2 regions of the Kitasatospora sp. NPDC001540 genome follow, and region 2 is predicted to be linked to the other one. Evidence: predicted binding sites of a transcription regulator. Region 2 holds the regulator's gene; the other holds the start of a gene.

Region 1 (14,771 bases), on a different contig from region 2:
GCGATGGCCAAGGAGATCGGCTTCGGCTACTACCACGAGCTGTTCCACGGCCACCCCGAGCGCACCGCCCTGTCCTGGCCGGAGTTCCTCGCCGCCTACGACCGCCACCCCTGGGACAGCCCCGAGCGGGTGGACCTGGTCGCCGCCGCCGTCCCCGACCCCGAGGACCGCCTCGACCTGGAACGGCTCGACCGCCCGCTCACCGGCCTGCGGGTCGGCAGCCCCGCCGAGCTCCAGCAGCACCTGCGCGCCCACCTGCGCGCCGACCTGGCCCGCCGCTCCGACCTGCGGCACAGCGCCGACCTGGGCGCCTTCTACGCCCTGCTCTCGCTCTACGGCCAGCTCGTCCACCTGCTGCCCGCCCACCCGCTCACCGCCCGCTCCACCGCCGCCCACCTGGACGGCTGGTGGAACGGCTTCTTCTCCTTCTACGCCTCCGGCCCGCCCGGCTTCCGCCTGGAGCAGTTGCTCGCCCTCTCCGACGCCGGGCTGCTGCACTTCCTCGGCCCCGAGCTGCGCGTCGACCTCGACGAGGAGCACGGCACCTTCCGCGCCTCCTCCCCCGCCCTGCCCGGCCACCACGTCCACGGCACCGCCCTGGTCGACGCCTTCCTCCCCCGGCACGCCCTCGACCGCACCAACGACCCGCTGCTGCGCCAGCTCCTGCGCGACGGCCGGATCGACGAGGAGCGGCTGACCGACCCCGACGGCCACGTCTACCGCTCCGGGCTGGTCCGCACCGACCCCGAGGCCCGGCTGATCGACCCCGCCCTCGGCCACCGCCCGCACCCCCGCCGCACCGCCCTCGGCGCCCCCACCACCACCCGCGCCCCCGCCGCCTTCGCCCGCCCGCGCACCGACGCCCCGTCCTTCCGCCAGAACGACGCCGTCGCCCGCCGCCTGCTCGTCGAACTGCAGAAGGAGGACTGAACGACCGCCGGACGACCGTGCCACCCGCACCGGATACGCTCCAGGCACCCGAGCCCTCCGGAGAACGCCATGGCCAAGCAGCCCCCGCACCGCGACCCCGCCCAGGACGCCCCGCACGTCGCGCCCCCGGCCCACGCCGCCGCCGGCCTGCCCGCGATCGGGCACACCCTGCGGATGGCCGCCGAGCAGATGTCCCCCGGCCGGGTGCTGTCCACCCTGCGCAGGGTCAACCAGCCGGGCGGCTTCGACTGCCCGGGCTGCGCCTGGCCCGAGCCGGACAAGCCGCACCTCGCCGAGTTCTGCGAGAACGGCGCCAAGGCCGTCGCCGAGGAGGCCACCGAACGCCGGATCACCCCGGCCTTCTTCGCCGAGCACCCGGTCGCCGCCCTCGCCGAGCGCTCCGGCTACTGGCTCGGCCAGCAGGGCCGGCTCACCACCCCGATGCTGCTGGACGAGGGCGCCACCCACTACGCGCCGATCGGCTGGGACGAGGCCTTCGCCTTGATCGCCGAGGAGCTGACCGCGCTCGACTCCCCGGACGGGGCGGCGTTCTACACCTCCGGCCGCACCTCCAACGAGGCCGCCTTCGCGTACCAGCTGTTCGCCCGCAAGCTCGGCACCAACAACCTGCCGGACTGCTCCAACATGTGCCACGAGTCCTCGGGTTCGGCGCTCACCGAGACGCTCGGCGTCGGCAAGGGCAGCGTCTCGCTCAAGGACCTGTACCAGGCCGACCTGATCATCGTCGCGGGCCAGAACCCGGGCACCAACCACCCCCGGATGCTCTCCGCCCTGGAGCGCGCCAAGCGGGCCGGGGCGCGGATCGTCAGCGTCAACCCGCTGCCCGAGGCCGGGCTGGAGCGGTTCAAGAACCCGCAGACCCCGCGCGGCCTGGTCGGCGGCGGCACCAAGCTCACCGACCTGTTCCTGCAGATCCGGCTCGGCGGCGACCTCGCCCTGTTCCGCGCCCTCAACCACCTGCTGCTCACCACCCCGGGCGCCGTCGACGAGGCCTTCGTCGCCGAACACTGCGCGGGCTACGACGAGTTCGCCGCCGACGCCGCCGAGCTGGACCGGGCGGCCGTGCTGCGCGCCACCGGCCTGCCCTGGGAGCAGATCGAGCAGCTGCACGGCCTGGTGCTGGGCGCGCAGAAGGTCATCGTCTGCTGGGCGATGGGCCTCACCCAGCACAAGCACGCCGTCCCCACCATCCGCGAGGTGGTCAACTTCCTGCTGCTGCGCGGCAACGTGGGCCGCCCCGGCGCCGGGGTCTGCCCCGTCCGCGGGCACAGCAACGTGCAGGGCGACCGCACCATGGGCATCTTCGAGCGCCCCTCCGCGGCCTTCCTGGACGCGCTGGGCCGGGAGTTCGCCTTCGAGCCGCCGCGCGTGCACGGCCACGACACCGTCGACACCATCCGGGCGATGCGCGACGGCCGGGTGAAGGTGTTCTTCGCGATGGGCGGCAACTTCGTCGCGGCCGGCCCCGACACCGACGCCACCGAGGCCGCGATGCGCCGCTGCCGCCTCACCGTGCACGTCTCCACCAAGCTCAACCGCTCGCACGTGGTCACCGGCGCCCGCGCCCTGATCCTGCCCGCCCTGGGCCGCACCGACCGCGACGTGACGGCCGCCGGGCCGCAGTTCGTCAGCGTCGAGGACTCCATGGGCATGGTGCACTCCTCCCGCGGCGGCCTGCGCCCGCCCGCGCCCGGCCTGCTCTCCGAGGTCGCGATCGTCACCCGGCTGGCCCGCGCCGTCCTCGGCCCCCAGGACCCCACCCCCTGGGAGGAGTTCGCCCTCGACTACGACCGGATCCGCGAGCGGATCGCCCGGGTCGTCCCCGGCTTCGACGACTACAACGCCAGGGTCCGCCGCCCCGGCGGCTTCGCCCTCCCGCACGCCCCGCGCGACAGCCGCACCTTCCCCACCGCCACCGGGAAGGCCAACTTCACCGTCAACCCGCTGACCGCCCCCGACGTCCCCGCCGGGCGGCTGCTGCTGCAGACCCTGCGCTCGCACGACCAGTACAACACCACCGTCTACGGCCTGGACGACCGCTACCGCGGCATCACCGGCGGCCGCCGCGTCGTCCTGGTCAACCCCGCCGACGCCGCCGAACTCGGCCTCGCCGACGGGCAGTTCGTCGACCTGGTCAGCGAGTGGACCGACGGCAGCGAGCGCCGCGCCCCGCGCTTCCGGGTGGTCCACTACCCGGTCGCCCGCGGCGGCGCGGCCGCCTACTACCCGGAGACCAACGTCCTCGTCCCGCTGGACTCCACGGCCGACATCAGCAACACCCCGACCTCCAAGTCCGTGGTGGTCCGCTTCGAGCCCGCGTAGCCGGGGGCGGGGGCCGGGGCCCGGGGGCCGGGGGCCTCAGCCCGCCGAGCCGCTCCCCGACGGCGAGGCCGAACCGCCCCCGCCGGACGAGGACCCCGAGCCGCTCGGCGTCCCCGCCACGCTCGGGGTGCCCGCCACGCTCGGCGTGCCCGAGCCCGAAGGCGTCCCGGTCCCGCTCGGTGTCCCGGAGCCGCTCGGTGTCCCGGAGCCGCTCGGCGTGCCGCTCCCGCTCGGGGTGCCCGAACCCGAAGGCGTCCCCGAGCCCGAAGGCGTCCCGGAGCCGCTCGGGGTGCCGCTCCCGCTCGGCGTGCCCGAACCGCTCGGCGTCGCCGGGTCGGTGGGCGTGGCGGACCCGCCGGGCGTCGGCGTCGGCGTGGTGGCGGGCGGGGTCGGCAGCGTGGAGGGCTTGGCGGGCTGGATCCTCACCGCGCCCAGCGGCACATCCGGCACCTTCCACGCGCCGCCCGCGTCGTCCGCCGCGTCGTCCCCGTCCGGCCGGACCGCGCCCAGGATCGGCATGGCCCCGATCTGCGTGACCTTCACCACGTCGCCGGTGTGCGGGGCCTGGACGATCAGTCCGCCGCCGATGTACATCCCGATGTGGGTGGCGCCGCCGTAGTAGACGATCAGGTCGCCGGGCCGGATCTGGTTCAGCGGGACGTGCTTGAGCTGCGCCCACTGTTCCTGGCTGGTGCGCGGGATGGCCTTCCCGGCGTGCAGCCAGGCCTGCGAGGTCAGGCCGGAGCAGTCGAAGACGTCCGGCCCGGCGCCGCCCCACACGTAGTCCTTGCCGAGCTGCTGCAGCGCCCAGGCGACCGCCTTGCGGCCCGTCGCCGAGGGCGTCCGCTCGCCCTTGCCGAGCGCGCCGGAGGCCAGGAAGGTCAGCTGGGCCTCGTTGGCCTGCTGCTTCTCCAGCTCGGCCAGTTCGTCGCGCTGGGCGCCGGTGAGCGAGCCGACCAGCTGCTCGACCTCGGCGAGCTTGGCGGCCACGTCGTTCCTGGCCTTATCCTGCTCGGCGGCCAGCGCCTGCGACTCGGCGACGGCCTGCTCGGCGGCGGTGCGCAGCGCGGTGAGGGTGTCCCGGTCGGCCTTGAGCCGGTCCAGGAACTCCTTCTGCGAGCGCCCGGCGGAGTGCAGCAGTTCGGCGATCACCACGGCCTCGTACGGGTTCTCGGCCATGAGCAGTTCGGCGTACCCGGAGACCTGGCTGTTGCGGTACTGCGCGGAGGCGAGCTGGGAGGCCAGGTCGGTGCCCGCGTCGACGGCGTTCTGCTGGAGCTCGGCCCGGGCGTCGAGGTCCTGCACGGTGGCCTGCTGCTCGGCGAGCGCGGCGACCGTCCCGTTGTACTTCTCGGTGGCGGTCTCGGCCTGCTGGTAGAGCGCGTGCAGCTGTTCGAGCATCGGCCCGAGGGTGCGCTTGGCGTCGGCCAGCGGGTCGGACCCGGCGGAGACCGTCGGGGCGCCGGGCTGGGGGACGGCGTACGCGGCCGAGGCGAGGAACGGCAGGGTGAGCGCGGCGGCGGCGAGCACCGCCCCGCAGCGCAACGCGGCGCGCACCCAAGGTCGCAGGCCGGTCGATTCGGTCCGCTGCCCTGCCCCCATCGGCCGGCCCTCCCCTGGTTGTCCGTCGGCGATCGGACCGATCCTGCCACGGGAAGGCCGGTCAGGGGCAGGTGCTTTCGGGGCCGCCGGGTGAATTCTCATCCGGTTCCGACTGTGAGACCGGTCTCACCGGGGGGCCGGGTCTCCACGGGACGGGGCCCGGTCCTCCACGGGAACCGGACGGTTCGGCAACTCCCGCGCAACGAACGGAACCGCGACTCCGCGTCCAGTTAACCTCCCGTTCACTATCCCTCCCTACCTTCGCCGAGGACAGCAACGTCAGTCCGACCACTACGACGATTGTTTGGGTATGGAACACATCACGTTCCTGGTGGCCGTTGTGATCATCACGGCGCTCGCCTTCGACTTCACCAACGGCTTCCACGACACCGCCAACGCGATGGCCACCTCCATCGCGACCGGCGCGCTCAAGCCCAAGGTCGCCGTCGCGATCGCGGCGGTGCTGAACTTCGCCGGGGCCTTCCTCTCCGTGAAGGTCGCCACCACCATCTCGGGCGGCCTCGTCAACGAGAAGGCCGGACTGCAGCCCTCGATCATCTTCGCCGCCCTGGTCGGCGCGATCCTGTGGAACCTGCTGACCTGGCTCAAGGGCCTGCCCTCGTCCTCCTCGCACGCCCTGTACGGCGGCCTGATCGGCGCCACCGTGGTGGGCGTCGGCCTGCACGGCGTGAACTTCTCCACCGTGGTCTCGAAGATCCTGATCCCGGCGGTGGCCTCCCCGATCATCGCGGGCCTGGCCTCCTGGGGCGCCACCAAGCTGGCGTACCTGATCACCCGGGGCGCGCCGAAGGAGGGCACCGAGAAGGGCTTCCGCCGGGGCCAGATCTTCTCCTCCTCGCTGATCTCGCTCGCCCACGGCACCAACGACGCGCAGAAGACCATGGGCATCATCACGCTGACCCTGATCTCGGCCGGTGCCCTGCACAAGGGCGACGGCCCGCCGACCTGGGTGATCGTCAGCGCCGGCCTGGCCATCGCGCTCGGCACCTACATGGGCGGCTGGCGGATCATCCGCTCGATGGGCTCCGGCCTGGCCGACATCAGGCCGCCGCAGGGCTTCTCCTCGGAGACCGCGGCCGCGACGGTGATCCTGACCTCCTCGCACATGGGCTACGGCCTCTCCACCACCCAGGTCTGCTCCGGCGGCATCATGGGCGCGGGCCTGGGCGGGCCGTCCGGGAAGCTGCGCTGGGGCATGGTGCGCCGGATGGCCTACACCTGGGGCCTGACCCTGCCGGCCGCCGCCGTGGTCTCCGGGCTGGCCGCGCTGGTCGCGGACCGCGGCAACTGGGGCGTGGCCGTGGTCGGCCTGGCGCTGGTGCTGGGCGCCGGTTCGATGTGGCTGGTCTCGCGCCGCCAGCCGGTGCACGCCGACAACGTCAACGAGGTGGCCCCGGTCGCCGCCGAGGTGCCCGCCGTGGTCGCCCCGGCCGCCGCCGCCCCGACCACCCTCGCGGCCTGAGAGGAACCCCGCCGTGAACATCAAGTGGGCCGCACTGGCCGAGACCGCGGGCGTCAGCCTGCTGGTGACCGTCTCCGTGGTCGTCGTCTTCGCGCTCGGCAACCTCGCCCTGTCCCGCCGGGAGGCCGCCGTGGCGGCCGGCACCGGCCGGGGCGTCCCGGCGCTGGTCGCTGCGGGCGTCTGCTTCGCGGCCTGCACGGCCGTGGTGCTGTACGGCATCTCGCTGATCGCCGCGAAGTAGCGCACGGCGTATCGGAGCAGCGCACGACGCACGACGAAGGGCCCCCGCCGCGACGGCGGGGGCCCTTCTCGCATGTCGTCGGTGGCGCCTCCGCGGCGCCGGTCGGATCGGTCGCCGGTCAGTCCTTGACCAGCTCCGCCGCCTCGGCCCCGGCGGGGGCGGCCGGACGCTCCTCGTTGGAGGTGCGCAGCGGCACCTCGCGGATGAACAGCACCAGCAGGAAGCCCACCACCGCGAACGGCGCGGCGACCAGGAACACCGTGCCCACGCCGTGCCCGAACGCGTCGGTGACCAGCGGGACGATCTGCGCGGGCAGCTTCTTGAGGTCCGGGATGCCGTCGCCGGACGCCCCGGTGGCGGGGATCCCGGCCTTGGCGAAGTTCTCCGCGGTGTAGCTGGCGACCTTGTGGCCGAGCAGCGCGCCGAGCGCGGAGACGCCCATCGCACCGCCCATGGTGCGGAAGAAGGTGACCGTGGAGCTGGCCGCGCCGAGCTCGTTGCGCGGCACCGTGTTCTGCACCGCGAGCACCAGGTTCTGGCTGGTCAGGCCGAGGCCGATGCCGGCCAGCAGCATGTAGAGGGCGAGCAGCCCGTACGCGGTGTCGGCCCGGGCGGTGCCCAGCAGGCCGAGGCCGACGGCGAGCAGCACGGTTCCCGTGACCAGGAAGCCCTTCCACTTGCCGTACTTGGTGATCATCTTTCCGGCCACCGTGGAGGAGACCGCCAGGCCGAAGATCATCGGCAGGGTGAGCAGGCCGGCCTGGGTGGGGGTCTTCTCCTTGGCGAGCTGGAAGTACTGGCCGAGGAAGGTGGTGGTGCCGTACATGCCGACGCCGACGAAGGCGCTGGCCACCGCGGCGAGGGTGACGGTGCGGTGCCGGAACAGGTCGAGCGGGATGAGCGGCTCGGCGGCGCGCTTCTCGACCAGCACGAACAGCCCGGCCAGCGCCAGGCCGCCGATCACCATGACGGCGGTCTGCCAGGAGACCCAGTCGTAGTTCTTGCCGGCCAGCGAGATCCAGATCATCAGCAGGCTGACGGCGGCGGTGACCAGGGTCGCGCCCAGGTAGTCGATCTTCGGCTTGCGGGCGGGCGCCTCGGGGAGCTTGAGGGTGCGCTGCAGCACCAGGATGGCGACCAGCGCGAACGGGACGCCGACGTAGAAGCACCAGCGCCAGCCGAGCCAGGAGGTGTCCACGATGACGCCGCCGATCAGCGGGCCGCCGATGGTGGCGAGCGCGAAGACCGCGCCGAAGTAGCCGCTGTAGCGGCCGCGTTCGCGCGGCGGGACCATCGCGGCCAGGCAGATCTGGCCGAGCGCGATCACGCCGCCCGCGCCGATGCCCTGCAGCACCCGGCAGAAGATCAGCATGCCGATGCTCTGCGACAGGCCGGCCAGGCCGGAGGCGAGGACGTAGATCACCATGGCGATCTGGACCAGCAGCTTCTTGCTGACCAGGTCGGAGAGCTTGCCCCAGAGCGGGGTGGCGGCGGTGATCGAGAGCAGGGCGGCGGTGACCACCCAGGTGTACGCGGACTCGCCGCCGTGCAGGTCGGTGAGGATCCGCGGGAGGGCGTTGGAGACCACCGTGGAGGAGAGCACGGCCACGAACAGGCCGAGCAGCAGGCCCGAGAGGGCTTCGAGTACTTGACGGTGGGACATCCGGTCCTGCGGAGGTGCGGGGAGGGTCGTCGACATGCGTTTCCTTCGACTGAAAATTCGTTGCCTCAAGCAACTATACGTGGATAGTTGACTAAGGCAACTTTCTTCAAGCCCAGGTAAAGGAATCATCCCGACGCGCCGCCCTCAGACCCCCTCGGTCGACTCGTTGAACCGCTCCAGCAGCCGGGCGAACTGCTCCAGCTCGCTCGGCTCCCACCCGGCCAGCGAGGCCCGGAACCGCGCCATCCGCTCCTCCCGGGCCGCCGCGAACCGCCGCTCGCCCTCCTCGGTCAGCGACACCAGCGAGGCCCGCCGGTCCAGCGGGTCGGTCTCCCGCCGCAGCAGCCCCAGCTCCTCGATCGCCCGGATCTGCCGGCTCACGGTGGCCTTGCCCACCCCGAAGTGCAGCCCGACGTCGGTCACCCGGGCCCGCCCGGACTCCTGGATGAACCCGAGCAGCACGTACCCCCCGGCCTCCAGCTCGGGGTGCACCCGCCGGGAGATCTCGGCCGCCCGCGCCCGGCTGCGCCGGAACAGCGTCGCCACTTCCCGCTCGACCGCGAGAAACGCCAGCTCGGCGGGGCTCCGCCCGTCCAGGGGGTCACTCATGGCGGACAGTATCGCGCAGCCCGCGCCTCCCCCGGCACCCGGCCGCCACGTGGTACGAAGTAACGATTTGGACGTTTTCGCCGCATTCATCGCTATGTGAGGGGACACCACACCATGGCCCACCAGGCAGAGCCAGGGAAGGGCTTCCTCGGCGACCTCCGGGACGCGGTCACCCCGCGCGCGTTCTTCCTGGTCGTCGCGGTCCTGCTGCTCCAACTCGGCTTCATCACCTCGTACGTGGGCGCGCTGCACCACCCGACGCCGCACGAGCTGTCCATCGCGGTGGTCGCCCCGCCGGAGGTCGCGCCCAAGCTGGTCGGCGCACTGGAGGCCGTCCCGGACGACGCGGTCCGCGCCTCCGTCCTGCCGGACGGGGACACCGCCCGGGCCCGGATCAAGGACCAGAAGATCTACGCGGCCTGGGTCGTCGACCCAACCGGCACCCAGGACGCGCTGCTGGTCGCCGACGCCCGCGGCCCGGCCGCCGCCACCGCCGCGGAGGGCATCGTCGGCAAGCTGGCCGCGAGCCAGGGCCGGACGGTGGTGGTGGACGACACCATCCCGCTGGCCAAGGGCGACGCCGAGGGCCTGTCGGCCTTCTACCTGGTGGTCGGCTGGTGCGTGGGCGGCTACCTGGTCGCCTCGATCCTCGGCATCAGCGCGGGCTCCCGCCCGGCCAACACCGCCCGGGCGGTGCTGCGGCTGGGCACGCTGGCGCTGTACTCGGTCGCGGCGGGCCTCGGCGGCGCGCTGATCATCGGCCCGGTCCTGCACGCGCTGCCCGGCTCGATCGCCGCGCTCACCGGCCTGGGCACCCTGGTGGTGTTCTCGGTCGGCGCCGTCACCATGGCCCTGGAGTGCCTGTTCGACGTGGTCGGCATCGGCCTGGCGGTGCTGCTCTTCGTGGTGCTGGGCAACCCCAGCGCGGGCGGCGTCTTCCCGCCGCCGCTGCTGCCCGCGTTCTGGCGGGCGATCGGCGAGTGGATCCCGAACGGGGCCGGCACCTCCGCCGCCCGCTCGATCGCCTACCTGGACTCCACCAACCTCACCGTGCCGTTCCTGGTGCTGGCGGCCTGGGCGGTGGTCGGCGTCGGGGTGACCTTCCTCGCGGTGGCCCGCACACCGCGCCTCGGCCGCCCCGTCCCTCGCGGGACGTGAGCGGCCGAGGTGCGACGGACCGGGGGCGGGGTCAGACCCGCTCGGGCTCCCGCCCCGGCTCCTGGTCCTGCCGGCCCTGGGCGACCCGGTCGGACAGCTGGGTGAACACGAAGCGGTTCATCGCCCAGAAGCGGAAGGCCATCGCCAGCAGGGTGCCGATGATCATGCCGCTGAAGAAGTCGGCGAGCTCCTGCGTGAAGTGGCTCACGTCCGGCGTGCGGAGGTCGAACACGTACCGGGAGGCGACCAGCGGGAGGTCGTTCACGCCCACGGCCAGCGCGCTGACCACGAAGAACCCGGCGGCCTCGCGCTTGCGCCCGGCCGCGCGGAAGGACCACTGCCGGTTCAGCACGTACGAGACCACCGTGGTGATCACGGTCGCGACGGTGAGCGCCATGACCGGCTTGCTCTCCAGCACGGACATCTTCAGGGCGAAGTTGATCAGCATGGTGAGGATGAAGCAGGTTCCTCCCACCACGAGGAACTTCACCAGCTTGCGGTGCTTGACCAGGAACGGACGGTAGCGCTCCGGAACTGCGGCCAGCGCGCGCTGCGTAGGGGACGGCATGCGGGAAGTGTCCCACGGGCCCGGAGCGGCAACCACCAGGGGCCTCGGAAGTGCGCGCGCTTCCGAGGCCCCCGGCGTCCGTCAGGCCGCCGCCACCAGCACCTCCGCGGGCTCCAGCGCGAGCCGCAGCACCTCCCGGACGTCCGCCACCGGGTGCACCGACAGGCGCTCCAGCACCTCGGCGGGGACGTCGTCCAGGTCCGCCTCGTTGCGCTTGGGGATGATCACCGTGGTGATCCCGGCCCGGTCCGCGGCCAGCAGCTTCTGCTTCACCCCGCCGATCGGCAGCACCCGCCCGGTCAGCGACACCTCACCGGTCATCGCCACGTCGGCGCGCACCTTGCGGCCGGACAGCAGCGAGGCCAGCGCCGTGGTCATGGTGATGCCCGCGCTCGGGCCGTCCTTCGGCACCGCGCCGGCCGGCACGTGCAGGTGGATGCCCCGCTCGCGCAGCCCGGTCACCGGCAGCTCCAGCTCGGCGCCGCGCGAGCGCAGGTAGGAGAGCGCGATGTGCGCCGACTCCTTCATCACGTCGCCCAGCTGGCCGGTCAGGGTCAGCCCGGTCGAACCGGTCTCGGCGTCCGCCAGCGAGGCCTCGATGTAGAGGACGTCGCCGCCGGCCCCGGTGACCGCCAGGCCGGTCGCCACGCCCGGCACCGCGGTGCGCCGCTCGGCCGGCTCCTGCGCCGCCTCCGGCACGTGGTGCGGGCGGCCCAGCAGCGCCCGCAGGTCGTCCGGGCCGACCGCGGCGGGCAGCTCGCGCTCGCCCAGCTCGGCCTGCGCGGCGACCTTGCGCAGGATCCGCGCGATCGACCGCTCCAGGTTCCGGACGCCTGCCTCCCGGGTGTACTCGGCGGCCAGCCTGCGCAGCGCCGCCTCGTCCACCGTCAGCTCGGCCCCGTCCAGGCCCGCCTTGGCGAGCTGGCGCGGCAGCAGGTGGTCGCGGGCGATGGCGACCTTCTCGTCCTCGGTGTAGCCGTCGAGGCGGACGAGGTCCATCCGGTCCAGCAGCGGCTCCGGGATGGCCTCCAGCACGTTCGCGGTGGCCAGGAAGACCACGTCCGAGAGGTCGAGCTCGACCTCCAGGTAGTGGTCCCGGAAGGTGTGGTTCTGCGCCGGGTCCAGCACCTCCAGCAGGGCCGCCGCCGGGTCGCCCCGGTAGTCCGAGCCGACCTTGTCGATCTCGTCCAGCAGCACCACCGGGTTCATCGTCCCGGCCTCCTTGATCGCCCGGACGATCCGGCCGGGGATCGAGCCCACGTACGTCCGCCGGTGGCCGCGGATCTCCGCCTCGTCCCGCACGCCGCCGAGCGCGACCCGCACGAACGAGCGGCCCATCGCCTTCGCGACGCTCTCGCCGAGCGAGGTCTTGCCGACGCCGGGCGGGCCGACCAGCGCCAGCACCGCTCCCCCGCGCCGCCCGCCGATCTGGCCCAGCCCGCGGTCGGCCCGGCGCTTGCGCACCGCCAGGTACTCGACGATCCGGTCCTTCACGTCCGCCAGCCCGGTGTGGTCCGCGTCCAGCACGGCACGGGCCCCGGCGATGTCGTACGCGTCCTCGGAGCGCTCGTTCCAGGGCAGCTCCAGGACGGTGTCCAGCCAGGTGCGGATCCACGAGCCCTCGGGCGACTGCTCGCTGGCGCGCTCCAGCTTGTCGACCTCCTTGAGCGCCGCCTCGCGCACCTTCCCGGGCAGCGCGGCCGCCTCGACCCGGGCCCGGTAGTCCTCCTCCTCGGAATCGGTCTCGCCGTTCAGCTCGGCCAGCTCCTTGCGCACCGCCTCCAACTGGCGGCGCAGCAGGAACTCCTTCTGCTGCTTGGCCACGCCCTCCTCGACGTCCTTGCGGATGGTGTCGTTGACCTCCTCCTCCGCGAGGTGCTCGCGCAGCAGGCTCAGCGCGTACTCCAGCCGGGCCGGGCGGTCCGCCTCCAGCAGCACCTTCAGCTTCTGCTCGGCGGTCGCGAACGGCGCGTACCCGATGTTGTCGGCCAGCTCGCCGACGTCCTCGATCGCGGCCACCCGGTCGACGATCTGCCAGGCCCCGCGGCGGCGCAGCCACTTCGTCGACAGCGCCTTGTACTCCTTGACCAGCTCGGCCGCCCGCCCCGCCACCGGCAGCCCCTGGTCCGACTCCTTGAACGGCGTGGTCTCCACCCACAGCGCGGCCCCGGGCCCGGTCGTCCCGGCCCCGATCCGCACCCGCCGCACGGCCCGCACCAGCGCCGCCGGGTCGCCGTCCGCCAGCCGCCCCACCTGCTCGACCGTCGCCAGCGCGCCCACCGCCGCGTACGACCCGTCCAGCCGCGGCACCAGCAGCACCTGCGGCTTCCCCCCGGCGCTCCCGGCCCGCGCCGCCTCCACGGCGGCGCGCACCTCGGGGTCCGACAGCTCCAGCGGAACCACCATGCCGGGGAGCACCACCTCGTCGTCGAGCGGCAGCACAGGCAGAGTGAGCGGAACGGACGTCGATGCCATGATCTCTCCCCAGTCAGTGAAGTTGAGTTGACCTGACTAAGGTTCGGCGATCCGCGATTGTTCCCCGCCCCGTGTTCGCTCCCGGAGAACACGCCTCGCACCACCGGCGCGCAGCAGGAACCCCGCGCCCCGTCAGGGGCGCGGGGAGAACCGCGCGCGGCGGAAGGAGCCCGTCAGGAGGACCGCGGCACGGGCCGGAGCCCCGCCCACGCCGCGACCCGCCCGCCCCAGGAGCGCCGGGGCCGCCGGGGCCCGCCCCCGCGGACGACCGGCCACAGCGCGACGCCCACCGCCAGCGCGGCCGGGTGGCCGATCGCGGTGACCAGGTCGGCGTCGCCGACCACCTGGTGCCCGATCAGCGCCACCCCCGCGCCGAGCGCGACCTTCCGCCCGGTCGGCCCGAGCAGCCCGGCGAGCGCGCCCAGCGAGGCCAGCACCCCGTACGAGACGCCGATGTCCATCGCGTCCAGCAGCCCCGCCTCGGCGTGGCCGGTGGCGACCGCGGCGACCACGACCCCCTGCGAGAGCAGCGTCGCGGTGACGTGGCCGGCCCCGAAGACGCCGAGGGCACGGAGGCCGCCGATCCGTCGTTCCAAGGGTGCGACGGTGAGGGCGAAGGCCCAGAAGTACGGCATCCAGACCGGCCCGGCGACCCACAGGCCGCTGCCGACGAGGGAGAGCGCGGGGTGGGCGAGCAGGTTGTGCGCGTCGGTGGAGGAGAGCGACTGGAGCCGGTGCACGGTGTCGGGGTCGCCGAAGCGGGCGTAGAGGGTGGTGCCCAGCAGCAGGGTGAGGTAACCGAACGCGAACGGGTTGGTCCGCGGGGTGGGCACGGCCCGCAGCCCGGGCCTGATCAGTCGTCGTCGCAGCTCCGCGCTGGTCATGGTGCCTCCCGAACGCCTTGTCGTGCCCACGATACGGGGGGCGGGTGAGAGGTGTCTGAGGAACTTCTGTGAAGACCTCGGCCCGGGCGCGTGCCGCTCGCACACGTACCGTTACAGCTCGCAAGTGCTGCGGGTAAGGTATCGGCCCGTGCCCGTTCCGAACGGGGACCTGCCAAACCTGATGCGTCCGCCGACGGGGCACACCCGCGGCGGAACAGCACGACGGAAACAAGACGACTACGAGCGGCGCCCGCCGTCCCCCCGGACGGCCGGACCGCGAGCCCTGGGGGCGGTGGCGTGACCGTGACAGAGATGCAGCAAGAGACGATCAGCAGTGGACCGGTGGGCACCCAGCGACGGGTGCTCGTCGTGGAGGACGAGCCGACCATCGCGGAGTCGATCGCGGCGCGGCTGGGAGCCGAGGGCTTCAAGGTGGCGGTGGCCCACGACGGGCCGGGCGCGGTGGACGGGTTCCACACCTGGCAGCCGGACCTGGTGGTGCTGGACATCATGCTGCCGGGCTTCGACGGCCTGGAGGTGTGCCGCCGGATCCAGGCGCAGCGCCCGGTGCCGGTGCTGATGCTGACCGCGCGGGACGACGAGACGGACCTGCTGGTGGGTCTGGGCGTCGGCGCGGACGACTACATGACCAAGCCGTTCTCGATGCGCGAGCTGGCGGCCCGGGTGAACGTGCTGCTGCGCCGGGTCGAGCGGGCCCAGCAGGCGGCCCGCACGCCCGCGCTGGGGTCGCTGCGCTTCGGCGAGCTGGAGATCGACCACGTGCAGCGCCGGGTCCGGCTGGGCTCGGGCGACGT
Region 2 (14,771 bases):
TGGGCAGGCTCATGCGCGGGCTCCGGACGGGAAGTGAGGGTGGGCGGAACCACCTCACCCTACAAACGGGTCCGGGCGCGTCCTCAGCCCAGGGTGGGCAGCTTGATCAGCACCAGCAGCGCCAGCAGTTGCACCGCGGCCGCGCCGGCCGCCTTGCCCCAGGGCAGGTCGTGGATCCGGCGCACCATGGTGGTCAGCAGCACGGCGCAGCCGATCCAGGTCGCCCAGCCGACCGCCTGCACGACGGGGTTGCCGACCGGCAGGAAGAGCGCGAGCAGCAGCCGCGGGGCGTCGGTGGTCCAGCTGATCAGGGCGGCCAGGCCGACGGTGGACTGCCAGGGGCCGTCGCCGCCGGACTGCCGGGCCAGGACGTAGGTGACCGCGGAGAGCACCCCGCCGGCCAGCGTGAAGCCGAGCGCGGCGCCGCCGATCGCCCAGAGCGCGACGGCGAAGGTGGAGTGCACCACCTGGTCGTAGGTGGAGTCGATGGCGAACACCGCGAGCACGCCGTACAGCAGCGACACGCACAGCGCGGGCAGCCACACCTGGTGGTCGCGCATCCGGTCGAAGGTGGCGCTCGGGCGGCGGTAGATGCCGACCAGCAGCTCCCGCCAGGGCAGCCGGGGGCCACCGGCGTGCGGCGCGGCCTGCCCGCCGGCCCGGTAGACGGCGACGTTGTCCACCGGGGGCGCCTGCTCGTAGCCGTAGCCGTCGTCGTGGCCCTGGTAGCCGCCCTGGTAGCCGTCCTGGCCGTGGTCGTAGCCGTACCCGTCCGGGCCGCCGTAGGGGTGCGGCTCGTAGGGCTGCTCGCCGTACGGCGGCTCGCCGTAGGGCGGCTCGCCGAGCGCGAAGGCCCTGGTGTGGCCGGGCTGGTCGCCGGGGGCGGGCGGGGTGGGCGACCCCGGGTGGGCGGGGTGCGGGGCGGTGAAGTACTCGGGGACGCCGGTGGGCGCGCCCTGGTACGGGTCGCCGTTCTGGGGGGCGCCCGTCCGGGGTGCCGACCAGCCGTGCCGGGGGTCGGCGCCCCGTCCGTCGTCGTGTCGATTGCCAGCCACGTCTCGACGGTACCCGCAACGGCTGATCCCCCGTCGGGTGATCATGGCGGCGGGGCCGGATTGCAGCCGTCCTGTGACGCTGCGGTCCGGCCCCGCGCGGGGTGGGCGTCAGCCGCTGACGCGGGCGCCGGGCGCGTGCACCGCGGCGGCGTTGCTCAGGCCGGCCTCGCAGCCGCCGGGGCCCGCGGACAGGCGGACGGAGCCGACCGGGAGCCGGGTGCCGCAGGCGATCCGCAGGCCCGCGGGGAGCTCGTTCTCGGCCTCCAGGACGGCGCCGTCGCCGATCACCACGCCGTCCAGCGAGCAGCGCTCCCCGATCTCGGCGTAGGCGCCGACGATGGAGTCCTTGACGTACGCCCCGGCCTTGATCCGGGCGCCGGGCAGGACCACGCTGCCCTCGACGATGGCCCCGGCGGCGATCTCGGCGTCCGCGGAGACCACGGTGCCGGAGCCCAGCACGGCGGCCGGGTCGACGGTCGAGCCGGGCAGCAGCAGCGCCTCGCCGGTCGGGCCGGGGACGGCCGGGGAGTCGACCTTGCCGAGCACCAGGTCGGCGGAGCCGCGGACGAACGCGCCGGGGGTGCCCAGGTCGAGCCAGTACGAGGTGTCGACGACGCCGCGCAGCAGCGCGCCCTCGGCCAGCAGTTCGGGGAAGGTCTCGCGCTCGACCGAGACCTCGCGGCCGGCCGGGATGCGGTCGATCACCGAGCGGGTGAAGACGTAGCAGCCCGCGTTGATCTGGTCGGTGACGATCTGCTCGGCCGTCTCCGGCTTCTCCAGGAAGGCGAGCACCCGGCCGTCCGGGTCGGTCGGGACGAGACCGAAGGCGCGCGGATCGGCCACCCGGGTGAGGTGGAGGGTCACGTCGGCGCCGGAGGCGCTGTGGCCGTCGCGCAGGGCGGCGATGTCCAGGCCGGAGAGGATGTCGCCGTTGAAGACCAGGACCGGCTCGTCGGGGCCGCAGGTCAGGCCGGAGGCGGCGTTGCGGATCGCGCCGCCGGTGCCGAGCGGCTCCTCCTCGGTGAGGTAGACCAGCTCGATGCCGTACGGGCTGCCGTCCTGGAAGTGGTCGACGAAGACCTCGGCCAGGTAGGAGGTGGCGAGCACCACGCGGGTGACGCCGGCCGCGGCGGCGCGGGCCAGCTGGTGGGCGATGAAGGGGACACCGGCGACCGGCAGCATGGGCTTCGGCGTGTGGGTGGTCAACGGGCGGAGTCGGGTGCCCTTCCCGCCGACCAGCATGATCGCCTGGGTCATGTGCTGTCTCCCGTGGTCGTATTCCGGCGGCCCGGCACGACAGGGTCCGGTGCGCACGCTCGGTGGAACTGGTCGAGGCAGCATGACATGGCCTTCGACGGAGCCGGACCTTTCCCCGGCTCCGCCGCATACTCTATTTGCCCGAACAGCGTCCGGTTGCCACCGCCCTGGTCGATCCGGTGTGCGGATCGGCGCGTCCGGTCTACGGCAGCAGCCAGGAGCGCCCGGGCGCGGGGCCCGCGGTGGTGCCCCCGGACGCCTGCAGGCGGCCCACGGCGGAGGCGGGCAGGGTTTGGTCCCAGACCTGGACGTCGGAGATCGCGCCGTCCCAGAAGTCCGTCCACTGGGACTTGTAGCGGACCCGGCCGAGCTGCAGGCCGCCGGTGGTCTGCCAGATGCCGGTGACCGGGGTGGACTGCTGGAGCTGTCCGTTGACGTACAGCAGGATCTTCTTCGCGGACGCGTCGTAGACGCCGGTGAGCAGCGTCCACTGGCCGGTGGTGGCGGGGGCGGTGCTGAAGGCCTGGTAGGTGGTGTTGTCCTGGGCCCCGGCGGCGGTCTGCACCTTGAAGACCCACTGGTTGTGGGTGCCCCAGTAGTCGCGGCCGAGGTAGAAGGAGTAGTAGCTGTCGCCGCCCTGGGTGACGACGGCCCGGCCGCCGGTGGGGGCGTTGTTGCGGACCACCGCCGAGACGGTGAAGGAGCGGGAGGTGTCGACCACCGGGGCCTGGCTGTCGGCCCAGCCGACGCCGTTGCCGTAGAGCGCCATGGTGGGCCCGTTGTGGCCCTCGGTGCGGCCGATGGTGGCGCCGCCGCCCAGCACCATGCCGGGCAGCGTGGCGGGCGCCCCGGAGGGCTGCTTGCCGCTGCCGGGGGTGGCGGTGGCCTTCCCGGTCGGGCTGCCGGAGGGCTTGCCGCCGCCGGACGCGGAGGGGTCGGCGGAGGGGCTCGCGGAGGGGTCGGCGGTGGGCGCGCCGGTGCCGGTGGGCGCGGGCGCGGCGCCGGGCGTGTCGCCGGTGGCGGGGGCGGGGCCGTCGGGCTGCGCGGTGCCGACGGGCGCGGCCGCGGGGGTGGTGGAGGGACGGGTGAGCACCAGGGCTCCGGCGACCAGTCCGGCGACCACGGCGACGGCGAGCGCGCTGCCGCCGATCCGCAGCATCCGGCGGCGTCGCTCCTCGCGCTCGCGGGCCTCGGCGAGCGCGGCCCAGTCGGGCGTGCTGCTCACCGGCGGCAGGTGGGCGGGCCCGCCGGGCCCCGGTGTTCCCCCGTCTGCAGTCATGCGGCCGATGCTAGGACATCGTCCGCGGGCCGGGTACGGCCGGTTCCGCCCCGGGTACGGCCGGTTCCGCCCCGGGTACGGCCGGACCCCGGGGCCGCAGCGGGCGTCCGGGGTCCGGCCGGTGAGGGGGCGTCAGGCGTCGACCGGTTCCGCCTCGGCGGTCGGGACGGCCTTGACCGACTCCAGCAGCAGCTGGGCGACGTCGACGACCTTGAGGTGCTCCTTGGCCGCGCCCTCGTTCTTCTTCCCGTTGACCGAGTCGGAGAGCATGACGAGGCAGAACGGGCAGGCGGTGGAGACGATGTCGGGGTTGAGGGAGAGCGCCTCGTCGATCCGCTCGGTGTTGATCCGCTTGCCGATCCGCTCCTCCATCCACATCCGGGCGCCGCCGGCGCCGCAGCAGAAGCCGCGCTCCTTGTGGCGGTGCATCTCCTCGTTGCGCAGGCCGGGCACCTTGCCGATGATCTCGCGCGGCGGGGTGTAGACCTTGTTGTGGCGGCCGAGGTAGCAGGGGTCGTGGTAGGTGATCAGGCCCTCGACCGGGTTGACCGGCAGCAGCTTGCCCTCGTCGATGAGGTGCTGGAGCAGCTGGGTGTGGTGGATGACCTCGAAGTGGCCGCCGAGCTGCGGGTACTCGTTGGCGATGGTGTTGAAGCAGTGCGGGCAGGTGGCGACGATCCGCTTGGTCGGGGCGTCCTCCAGGGCGGCGTTCAGGGTCTCGACGTTCTGCGCGCCGAGCATCTGGAACAGGAACTCGTTGCCCAGGCGGCGCGGGGAGTCACCGGTGCAGGTCTCCTCCTTGCCGAGGATGGCGAACTTCACGCCCGCGGTGTGCAGGAGTTCGGCGAAGGCCTTGGTGGTCTTCTTGGCCCGGTCCTCCAGGGCGCCGGCGCAGCCGACCCAGTAGAGGTACTCGACCTCGGCGGGGTCGATGTCCTCGCCGATCACCGGCACCTCGATGCCGGTCTCCTTCTTGAGCTCCTTGACCCAGTCCAGGCGGGCCTTGGTGGCCAGGCCCCACGGGTTGCCCTTGTTCTCCAGGTTCTTGAGCATCGTCCCGGCCTCGGTCGGGAAGCTGCTCTCGATCATGACCTGGTAGCGGCGCATGTCGACGATGTGGTCGATGTGCTCGATGTCGACGGGGCACTGCTCGACGCAGGCGCCGCAGGTGGTGCAGGACCACAGCACGTCGGGGTCGATGACGCCGTTCTCCTCGGCGGTGCCGATGAGCGGGCGCTCGGCCTCGGCCAGGGCGGCGGCGGGGACGTCGGCGAGCTGCTCGGCGGTGGCCTTCTCCTCGCCCTCCATCGACTTGCCGCCGCCGGCCAGCAGGTAGGGGGCCTTGGCGAAGGCGTGCTCGCGCAGGCTCATGATCAGCAGCTTGGGCGACAGCGGCTTGCCGGTGTTCCAGGCCGGGCACTGCGACTGGCAGCGGCCGCACTCGGTGCAGGTGGAGAAGTCGAGGATGCCCTTCCAGGAGAAGTGCTCGACCTGGGAGACGCCGAACACGGCGTCGTCCGCCGGGTCCTCGAAGTCGATCGGGGCGCCGTTGCTGGTCATCGGGCGCAGCGCGCCGAGCGCGGTGGCGCCGTCGTCCTCGCGCTTGAAGTAGATGTTGAAGAAGGCCAGGAAGCGGTGCCAGGCGACGCCCATCGAGGGGTTGACGCCGATGGTGATCGCCCAGGCGAAGGAGATGCAGATCTTCAGCATCGCGAACAGGTAGACCAGGTTGGCCAGGGTGCCGTGCGCGGTGCCGTGGAAGGCGGCGGCGATCGGGTACGAGACCAGGTAGGCCGGGTCGTAGGAGTCGACGCCCTCCAGGGCGCCCTCCAGGCCGCGGAGCATCATGATGCACAGGCCGATGCCGAGGATCGTGTACTCGACGTAGAAGGCCTGCCAGGCGATCGAGCCGGCGAACCGGGACTTGCGGCCGGCCCGGGAGGGCAGGCTGAGCAGGCGGATCACGATCAGGGTGAGGATGCCCAGGGTGGTGAGGGTGCCGATCAGCTCGACGAAGACGTTCCAGGGCAGCCAGTGGCCGATGACCGGGAGGACGAACTCGGCGTCGAAGAGCTGGCCGAAGGCGTTCACCAGGGTCAGCACCAGGGAGAAGAAGCCGACGGCGACGAACCAGTGGGCGACGCCGACGACCCCCCACCGGTTCATCCGGGTGTGGCCGAGGAACTCCTTGACCACGGTGGCGGCCCGTTGCGCGGGCTGCCCGAAACGGGTGCCGTCGGCCGAGCCGGTGCGCACCACCTTGTAGATGTACAGCGCCGCCCGGGCGGCGAGCGCGGTGCCGATCACGAAGGTGACCAGCGAGATGACGATCGCTGCTAGCTGCATCGCTCTCCGTCTCCAGCGGCTCCGGCCCGGTCTCCGTCTTCCCGGGCTCCCCAAGTCTCCCCGGATTGTACTGGTCAGTAACTTCAAGGGTCGACGCGCCGGACATTACCGCGCATTAACACCCGGTCAGAAGATGTTCAAGGTATGGCGGCAGTCACTAAGCCAGGACTCACCCGCCCGGAGCAGCCGCGACGGACCCGGCGACATAAGCGCTCAGTAAAGTTGAGCGCCACCGGCTCAAAGCTGTTGACGCAGCCCGGACGGTCGTGCATCCTTGAGTCCGTACTGCTCAACTTCTCCCCGGAGGTATTCACGATGGCACGCGCGGTCGGCATCGACCTCGGTACGACGAACTCCGTCGTCAGCGTTCTTGAGGGCGGTGAGCCCACCGTCATCACCAACGCCGAGGGCGCTCGGACCACGCCGTCCGTCGTCGCCTTCGCCAAGAACGGCGAGGTGCTCGTCGGCGAGGTCGCCAAGCGGCAGGCGGTCACCAACGTCGACCGCACCATCCGCTCGGTCAAGCGCCACATGGGCACCGACTGGAAGATCGGCATCGACGGCAAGGACTTCACGCCGCAGCAGATCTCCGCCTTCGTCCTGCAGAAGCTCAAGCGGGACGCCGAGGCCTACCTGGGCGAGACGGTCACCGACGCCGTCATCACCGTCCCGGCCTACTTCAACGACTCCGAGCGCCAGGCGACCAAGGAGGCCGGCGAGATCGCGGGCCTGAACGTCCTGCGCATCGTCAACGAGCCGACCGCGGCCGCCCTGGCCTACGGCCTGGACAAGGACGACCAGACCATCCTGGTCTTCGACCTCGGCGGCGGCACCTTCGACGTGTCGCTGCTGGAGATCGGCGACGGCGTGGTCGAGGTCAAGGCCACCAACGGCGACAACCACCTCGGCGGCGACGACTGGGACCAGCGGGTCGTCGACCACCTGGTGAAGGTCTTCCAGGCCGGCCACGGCGTCGACCTGTCCAAGGACAAGATGGCCGTCCAGCGCCTGCGCGAGGCCGCCGAGAAGGCCAAGATCGAGCTGTCCTCCTCCTCGGAGACCTCGATCAACCTGCCCTACATCACGGCCTCCGCCGAGGGCCCGCTGCACCTGGACGAGAAGCTCACCCGCTCCCAGTTCCAGCAGCTCACCGCCGACCTGCTGGACCGCTGCAAGGTCCCGTTCCACAACGTGATCAAGGACGCCGGCATCCAGCTGTCCGAGATCGACCACGTGGTCCTGGTCGGCGGCTCGACCCGCATGCCCGCCGTCGCCGAGCTCGTCAAGGAGCTGACCGGCGGCAAGGACGCCAACAAGGGCGTCAACCCGGACGAGGTCGTCGCGATCGGCGCCTCGCTGCAGGCCGGCGTGCTCAAGGGCGAGGTCAAGGACGTCCTGCTGCTCGACGTCACCCCGCTGTCCCTCGGCATCGAGACCAAGGGCGGCATCATGACCAAGCTGATCGAGCGCAACACCACGATCCCGACCAAGCGCTCGGAGATCTTCACCACCGCCGAGGACAACCAGCCCTCCGTGCAGATCCAGGTCTACCAGGGCGAGCGCGAGATCGCGGCGTACAACAAGAAGCTCGGCATGTTCGAGCTGACCGGCCTGCCGCCGGCCCCCCGCGGCCTGCCGCAGATCGAGGTCACCTTCGACATCGACGCCAACGGCATCATGCACGTGGCCGCGAAGGACCTCGGCACCGGCAAGGAGCAGAAGATGACCGTCACCGGCGGCTCCTCGCTGCCGAAGGACGAGGTCAACCGCATGCGCGAGGAGGCCGAGCGCTACGCGGAGGAGGACACCAAGCGCCGCGAGGCCGTCGAGACCCGCAACCAGGGCGAGCAGCTCGTCTACTCGACCGAGAAGTTCATCGCGGACAACGCGGACAAGCTCCCGGCCGACGTCAAGACCGAGGTCGAGACCGCCATCGGCGAGCTCAAGGAAGCCCTCAAGGGCGAGGACGTCGCGGCCATCCGCACCGCCACCGAGAAGGTCTCCACCACCGCCCAGAAGCTCGGCGCGGCGCTGTACGCGCAGGCCGACGGCGCGGGCGCGGCGGCCGGTGCGGCGGGCGCGGCCGGTGACGCGGGCGCCAAGGACGACGACGTGGTCGACGCCGAGATCGTCGACGACGAGAAGCCCAAGGGCGGTGCGGCATGACGGAGAAGCCGCAGGGCGAGCAGCCCGGCGACGACTCCGCCGCCGAGGAGGCCGTGCTCAAGGCAGCCGAGGAGGCCGTCGCGGGTGCGGGTGCCGACGAACTGTCCGCCGCCAAGCGCGAGGCCAGCGAGCGCACCGCCGACCTGCAGCGGCTCCAGGCCGAGTACCAGAACTACCGCAAGCGGGTCGAGCGCGACCGCTCCACCGTCCGCGAGATCGCCGTCTCCAACATCCTGGAGTCGCTGATCCCGGTGCTGGACGACATCGGCCGGGCCCGCGAGCACGGCGAGGTGACGGGCGGCTTCAAGTCGGTCGCCGAGTCGCTGGAGACGGTCGTCGCCAAGCTCGGGCTGCAGCAGTTCGGCAAGGAGGGCGAGCCCTTCGACCCGACGATCCACGAGGCGCTGATGCACAGCTACTCGTCGGACGTGACGGAGGACACCTGCGTGCAGATCCTCCAGCCCGGGTACCGGATCGGCGAGCGGATCATCCGCCCGGCGATGGTCGCGGTCGCGGAGCCCCAGCCGGGCACCCAGACCACCGGCGAGCCGGACGACGACAAGGCTGACGGTTCGTCCGACAGCTGAGTAGAGTCCCCGTGCGCTGCGGAGTCGTACGTCGTCCAGTACGGCGGCCGGCTCCGCAGCGCCGTATCACGGCACTGCACCGCGGTGCCGCAACCAGGCGCTGCGCAGCAGCGACAGACGCAACGGGAGGTGGCGGTCAAAGGCCATGAGCGCTAAGGACTACGTGGAGAAGGACTACTACAAGGTCCTCGGCGTGCCCAAGGACGCCACCGCTGCAGAGATCAAGAAGACCTACCGCAAGCTGGCCCGCGAGTTCCACCCGGACGCGAACAAGGGCGACGCCAAGGCCGAGGAGCGCTTCAAGGACATCTCCGAGGCGTACGACGTGCTCTCGGACGAGAAGCGCCGCAAGGAGTACGACGAGGCCCGCTCGCTGTTCGCGGGCGGCGGCTTCCGGCCCGGCGGGGCGGGCGCGGCCGGGGGCTTCGACTTCGGCGACCTGTTCAACGGCGGGGGCGGCGCCGGCGGCGGGATCGGCGACGTGTTCGGCGGCCTGTTCAACCGCGGCGGCCGACAGGCCGCCCAGCCGCGCCGCGGGGCGGACGTCGAGACCGAGGTCACGCTGAACTTCGAGGAGGCCGTGGACGGCGCGACCGTGCCGCTGCGGATGACCTCCCAGGCCGCCTGCCGCGCCTGCGCCGGGACGGGCGCCAAGGCCGGCACCACCCCGCGGGTCTGTCCGACCTGCGTCGGCGCGGGCACCGTCAGCCGCGGCCAGGGCGCCTTCGCGCTCTCCGAGCCCTGCCGGGACTGCAAGGGCCGCGGCATGATCGTCGACGACCCGTGCACCGTCTGCCACGGCAGCGGCCGGGCCTCCTCGGCCCGCACCATGCAGGTCCGCATCCCCGCCGGGGTGCAGGACGGGCAGCGCATCCGGCTCAAGGGCAAGGGCGCCCAGGGCGAGCGCGGCGGCCAGCCCGGCGACCTGTACGTCACCGTGCACGTCGACGCGCACCCGGTGTTCGGGCGCAAGGGTGACAACCTGACGGTGACGGTGCCGGTGAGCTTCCCCGAAGCCGCGCTCGGCGGCACCATCGAGGTGCCGACCCTGAACGGTCCGGCCGTGAAGCTCAAGCTGCCGCCCGGCAGCGCCAACGGCCTGACCATGCGGGCCCGCGGCAAGGGCGCCACCCGCAAGGACGGCACCCGCGGCGACCTGCTGGTCACCGTGGAGGTCACGGTGCCCAAGCACGTCACCGGAGACGCGCTGACCGCACTGGAGCAGTACCGCGAGGCCACCGCCTCGGACGACCCACGAGCCGCCCTGTTCAAGGCGGCGGAGGGAGCGTGAGAGCCCGATGAGTCCCCACCCCGACAGTATTCACGGCGGCGACGGCCCCGGCGTCACCGGCCGGATCGGTCCCGGCCCCGGCCTCGGCGAGGGCCTGCCCGGCGGCGGCCGCCCGCGCGCCGCCGCCCCGCCGTACGTCCTCACCGAGGACACCCCGGTCTACGTCATCTCCGTCGCCGCCGAGCTCTCCGGCCTGCACCCGCAGACCCTCCGCCAGTACGACCGCCTCGGCCTGGTCAGCCCCGACCGCACCGCCGGGCGCGGCCGCCGCTACTCCGCCCGGGACATCCAGCAGTTGCGCGAGGTGCAGCGGCTCTCCCAGGACGAGGGCATCAACCTGGCCGGCATCAAGCGGATCATCGAGCTGGAGAACCAGGTCGCCGCCCTGCAGTCCCGCGTCAGCGAACTGGTCGACGCCCTGGAGGGCGCCGCCGCGACCCTGCAGCAGCGCGAGGCCGCCGTCCACGCCTCCTACCGCCGCGACCTGGTGCCCTACCAGCAGGTCCAGCAGTCCAGCGCGCTGGTGGTGTGGCGGCCCAAGCGCTGAGCGAGACGCCGCGCTGCCGACACCCCACCTACCGGGGGGTGCCGGCAGCGCGTCCGCCGTGAGAGAGTGCACCGATCCGAAGGGGCGTTGTCGGCAGAACTCGCGCAGTGAAGCCGCCCCAGTGGTGAACCGGCCGAGTGCTTAAGATTCCTGACTGACGGAAGCGGGTTCCAAGGGGGCGGACGATGGCGAGGAGCCGCAGGTGAGCGGACGGGAGCAGCTCGGTAACGTCACAGGCGTGCCGACTGTCATCTCGGCGGAAGCCAGAGCCGTCTACCTCTCGGCGGTCGAGGACGGCGGCCTCATCCGGACGGACGACGCGGAGGACTCGGACGCGGTCGAGGAACTGCTCCGCATCGGCCTGCTGGTCCCCGATTCCGACGAGCACGGCGTGCTGGTCGCCGTGGATCCGGCCCAGCTTTCCAAGAGCCTGGCCGGAAGTTGGCAGCGGCAGGCCCTCGACCTCCTCGCCAGGGCCGTGGCCCTCCCCGCCGAACTGCAGGAGCTTTCGCACGCCTTCCACCCGCCGGGGCAGCAGCGCGGCTCGATCGAGCACGTGCGCGGCAAGGTTCTCATCAACCAGCGGATAGCCCAGTTGCTGGCGGTCGGGATGAAAGAGGGCCTGGCCATGCAGCCCGGTGGCCCTCGACCTCCCGAGGTGCTCTCGTCCATGGTCGAACGCGATCTGGAGACCCTCCGGCACGGGACCAGCATGCGGACCATCTATCACGCGAGCACCCGCTACCACCAACCCACCCGGGACTACGTGGCGACGCTTTCCCAGGCGGGTGGCCAATACCGGACACTTGACGAGCCGTATACCCGGCTCCTGATCATCGACCGAAAAATAGCGATAATTCCGCTGAACGAAGACATGAGCCTAGCCGCGTTCATTCATGATCCGGCGGTCGTCGGTTACATCGCGGAAGAGGTTTTCGAGCGGAGCTGGAGCCGGGCCCTGAGTTTCGAGGGCGACCGGGCAGTACCGCAACAGGTGATCTCCCAGTTGCGGCAGACCATCATCGACCTGCTTCTCGCCGGCACCAATCACCGCGTCATCGCGCGACGCCTGGGAATCAGCGAGCGGACCCTCGCCCGGCACATCGCCGAGATGCGGGAGGACTACAACGTCGAGTCACTCTTCCAGCTCGGCTGGATGCTCGCGCAGACCTCGCGGTCGCCCGGCACGGATCCGGAGATCTGAACGCCCGACCGACCCGGCTCCGCCCGGCAGGCAGCGACTCAGGTCCAACTGAAGTCCGCAGCAGTGACCAGCACGCGCGGAATGGCCGAGTCGTTCCCGCCGTCCGCCCCTGCGGAGACAGAGAACGCCACCCCACCCACAACCGCCGCAGCTACCAGGAACGGGATACCCACCCTGCGGACAAACCGGTACACACGAGACATATGCCCCCGCCCTCCCCTTCGCGATATGACAGTCAAACGGTTCTATTAGCTGAACAATAGTAGACATGATGCCCATCGGGCAGGTCCCCGCCGACGCCACTCTCCTGCCAGTGCGTCATCTCGCTGCCAGGCAGGCAGATGCCACCGGGCAGACCTGGACGGCGCGACGGTGCACGGTGGACGATCAGTTCGCTCTCAATGAGGACGGCAGCACACCACAAACTTGCCGATGCTCAATCAAATTGTAGGGCCAGCATGGGGCGTCACCCAACCGCTGAGCAGCCATTGTCCGAAGCACCTTCCGGCTTCAGTCGACGCCGGCAGGCAATCCCGCGGAGCCGACATGAGTGAGCACCACCTGCAACACCGCGCCGAAGGGCGTCGCGCACGGGTCTTCCTGGCCGCGCCGCTGATGCGGCTGACCGGGCCGGCGGACAGTGTGGTGACGCTGGCGAGCCGGACCCGGCTGACCACGTTGCGCAGCACGCTGCTGGACAGCGGGGCTGCGGTGTACAGCGCGCACCACAGCGACGCGTGGACGGTGGCGGGGCGGGCGCCGGAGCAGCGGGTGCCGTCGGACTTCCGGGCGATGCAGAGCGCGGACCTGGTCTTCGCGTACGTGGGTGCGCCGCTGTCGGCCGGGGTGAGCCTGGAGCTCGGCTGGGCTTCGGCGCTGCGCAAGCCGATCGTGCTGCTGGTGGACGAGGCGATCACGCACAACCCGCTGATCGCGACCATCGAGCAGGTCTCGCCGGTGCTGCCGCTGGTCTTCGACGACACCTGGTCGCAGGAGGCGCTGCACCACACCGTGGAGACCGCGCTGGACTGGGCCGGGATGGCGCTGTCGCTGCGCGGCGGCTTCTGGACCGCGCCCGGCGAGCAGTTCCCGCGCCAGCGCCGCGAGCACACCGGCACCGGCCCGTACGGCTTCTGGTCCCCGGAGATCGCGACCGGCTGACGACGGTCAGCCCGACGGTTCCCCGGCTCCGCGCATCTGCCAGCCCAGTTGGAACAGGGTCTCCGCGTCGTGGAGTTCACGCAGGCGGGAGATGTGCGCGGCGACGGTGCGTTCGCCGAGGCCCAGCCGGGAGGCGATGGTCTTCTGGGTCAGGCCCTGGGCGAGCAGTCGGCCCACCTGCTCGTGGACCGGCACCACGCTCTCGCCCTCGTGCTCGGCGGAGCGCCACTGGATCCGCTCGGCCCGCTCCCAGTCCCGCTCGAAGGCGGCGACCAGGAACGAGACCACGGCCGGGTCCTCGATGAAGGCGGCACTCGAGTTGTCGGCCGAGGCCGGGACGACGGCGACCCGGCGGTCGAAGATCAACATCCTGCTGAACGGTTCGCTCAAGGTGCGGAACCGGCCTCCCCAGCCGGTGACCCTCTCCGCCCAGCGCACCGTCGTCTCGTCCAGCAGCGCGGTCGGCTCGTAGACGGTGCGGATGGTTCCGCCCCGCTCCAGGAAGCGGCGGGTGCGGTCCAGCGCCTGCTCCAGCAGGTCGGCCGGTCCGGCGCCGCCCGGGTGCAGGGACAGCTCCTCCTCGTACGCCTCGCTCGCCAACTGCAGGACGCGGTGCCGGATCTGCTCGGTCCGGTCGACGTGCTGCACCACGCTGGAGCGGTCGGCCCGGCGCGGGGTCGCGTCGTAGGCGTGGGTGAGGTCCTCCAGCAGCGTCGGCATCTCCTCGGCGCGCAGCAGCATCCGGGTGCCCTCGGCGCGCAGCTCGGCGCTGATCCGGTCGCTGACCGCGCGCGGATTGACCGCCGTCAGCACCTGCTCGGCCGCGTCGTGCACCAGCAGCCCGAGCTCCATCAGCCGCAGCACCCCGGTCGGGTCCTGCTCGACCGCCTCGCGGAACGACACCCGGCCGCCCTGGTCCAGGATCTGCTGGTACAGCCGCCGCTCCGACTCGTTCGGCAGGGCGGCTCCGTTCGGCTCGCTCACAGGTCCCACTCCTTCTCGGCCACCCGTCCCGGGTCCCGCCCCGGGGGCGCGGCGGGTCGTCCGGACACCCCGCGCAGCTGCCAGCCGAGCTGGAACAGGGTCTCCGCATCGTAGAACTCCCGCAGTCGGGCGATGTGCCCGGCCACCGTCCGCTCCGAAAGCCCCAGGCGGGAGGCGATCGCCCGCTGGGTCAGGCCCGCGGCGAGCAGGTCGGTCAGCTCCGGCGGGACTCCGCTCTCGCGCGGGCGGCCGGCCAGCGCCTGCCAGTCGACCCGCTCGGCCCGCGCCCAGTCGCGCTCGAACAGGGCGACCAGGACGGCCAGCACCGCCGGGTCCTCGATCAGTACCGCCTGCCGGTTGTCCGGCGCGGCCGAGACCACCGCTATCCGACGGTCGAAGATCAGCATCTTCCGGAACGGCTCGTCCAGCACCCGGAACCGCTCGCCCGCGGCGGTCAGTTCGGCCGCGTACGCGACGGTCGGCGGGTCGTCGAGGGCACCCGGCTGGTAGATCGACCGCAGCTCGATGCCACTCGCCAGGAAACCCAGCGAACGGACCCGGGTCTGCTGCATGATCGCGACCGGCCGGGCGCCGCCGGGCTGGGACGCCAGGGTCTCCTCGCGCATCTCCGACTCGATCCGGGCGATGTGGTGCGTGATCTGCTGCCCCGCCACCAGTTGCAGCGGTCGCCCCGTCCGGCCACGGCGCTGCGCGGCGTCGTAGGCCTGGGCCAGGTCCTCCAGTTCGACGGCGGCCCGTTCGGCCTGCGCCAGCTTGCCCGAGGCCGCGCTGCGCAGCTCGGCGCTCACCCGCTCGGCGAACGCCCCCGGGTGGGCGGCCGTCAGCATCTGCCCGTAGTCGTGGTGCAGCAGCAGCCCCAGCTCGATCAGCCCG

Evidence for each region. The regulator HspR, encoded in region 2, represses chaperone genes until heat shock. The targets are predictions, from matches to a motif close to TTGAGNNNNNNNNNCTCAA.
Region 1: lon (endopeptidase La) is a predicted target of HspR. The motif match lies at 13,095-13,113, and genes of this name have one in related genera.

The regions. Positions count from the first base shown of each region.
Region 1 is NZ_JBIAVO010000004.1:175,269-190,039, forward strand. It holds gene ACFY00_RS07630 (FAD/NAD(P)-binding protein) at 1-930, shown strand, start outside; gene ACFY00_RS07635 (FdhF/YdeP family oxidoreductase) at 1,000-3,273, shown strand; gene ACFY00_RS07640 (NlpC/P60 family protein) at 3,310-4,875, opposite strand; gene ACFY00_RS07645 (anion permease) at 5,186-6,358, shown strand; gene ACFY00_RS07650 (hypothetical protein) at 6,372-6,599, shown strand; gene ACFY00_RS07655 (MDR family MFS transporter) at 6,718-8,298, opposite strand; gene ACFY00_RS07660 (MarR family winged helix-turn-helix transcriptional regulator) at 8,407-8,871, opposite strand; gene ACFY00_RS07665 (DUF3533 domain-containing protein) at 8,986-10,029, shown strand; gene ACFY00_RS07670 (GtrA family protein) at 10,061-10,597, opposite strand; gene lon (endopeptidase La) at 10,679-13,072, opposite strand; gene ACFY00_RS07680 (rhomboid-like protein) at 13,246-13,956, opposite strand; gene ACFY00_RS07685 (response regulator transcription factor) at 14,269-14,771, shown strand, end outside.
Region 2 is NZ_JBIAVO010000003.1:320,478-335,248, reverse strand. It holds gene ACFY00_RS06710 (metal-dependent hydrolase) at 1-13, opposite strand, end outside; gene ACFY00_RS06705 (YIP1 family protein) at 84-1,055, opposite strand; partial or broken gene ACFY00_RS06700 (sugar phosphate nucleotidyltransferase) at 1,239-2,312, opposite strand; gene ACFY00_RS06695 (LamG-like jellyroll fold domain-containing protein) at 2,515-3,591, opposite strand; gene ACFY00_RS06690 ((Fe-S)-binding protein) at 3,724-5,937, opposite strand; gene dnaK (molecular chaperone DnaK) at 6,253-8,103, shown strand; gene grpE (nucleotide exchange factor GrpE) at 8,100-8,690, shown strand; gene dnaJ (molecular chaperone DnaJ) at 8,836-9,981, shown strand; gene ACFY00_RS06670 (heat shock protein transcriptional repressor HspR) at 9,989-10,528, shown strand; gene ACFY00_RS06665 (hypothetical protein) at 10,731-11,732, shown strand; gene ACFY00_RS06660 (hypothetical protein) at 12,279-12,893, shown strand; gene ACFY00_RS06655 (LuxR C-terminal-related transcriptional regulator) at 12,900-13,877, opposite strand; gene ACFY00_RS06650 (LuxR family transcriptional regulator) at 13,874-14,771, opposite strand, start outside.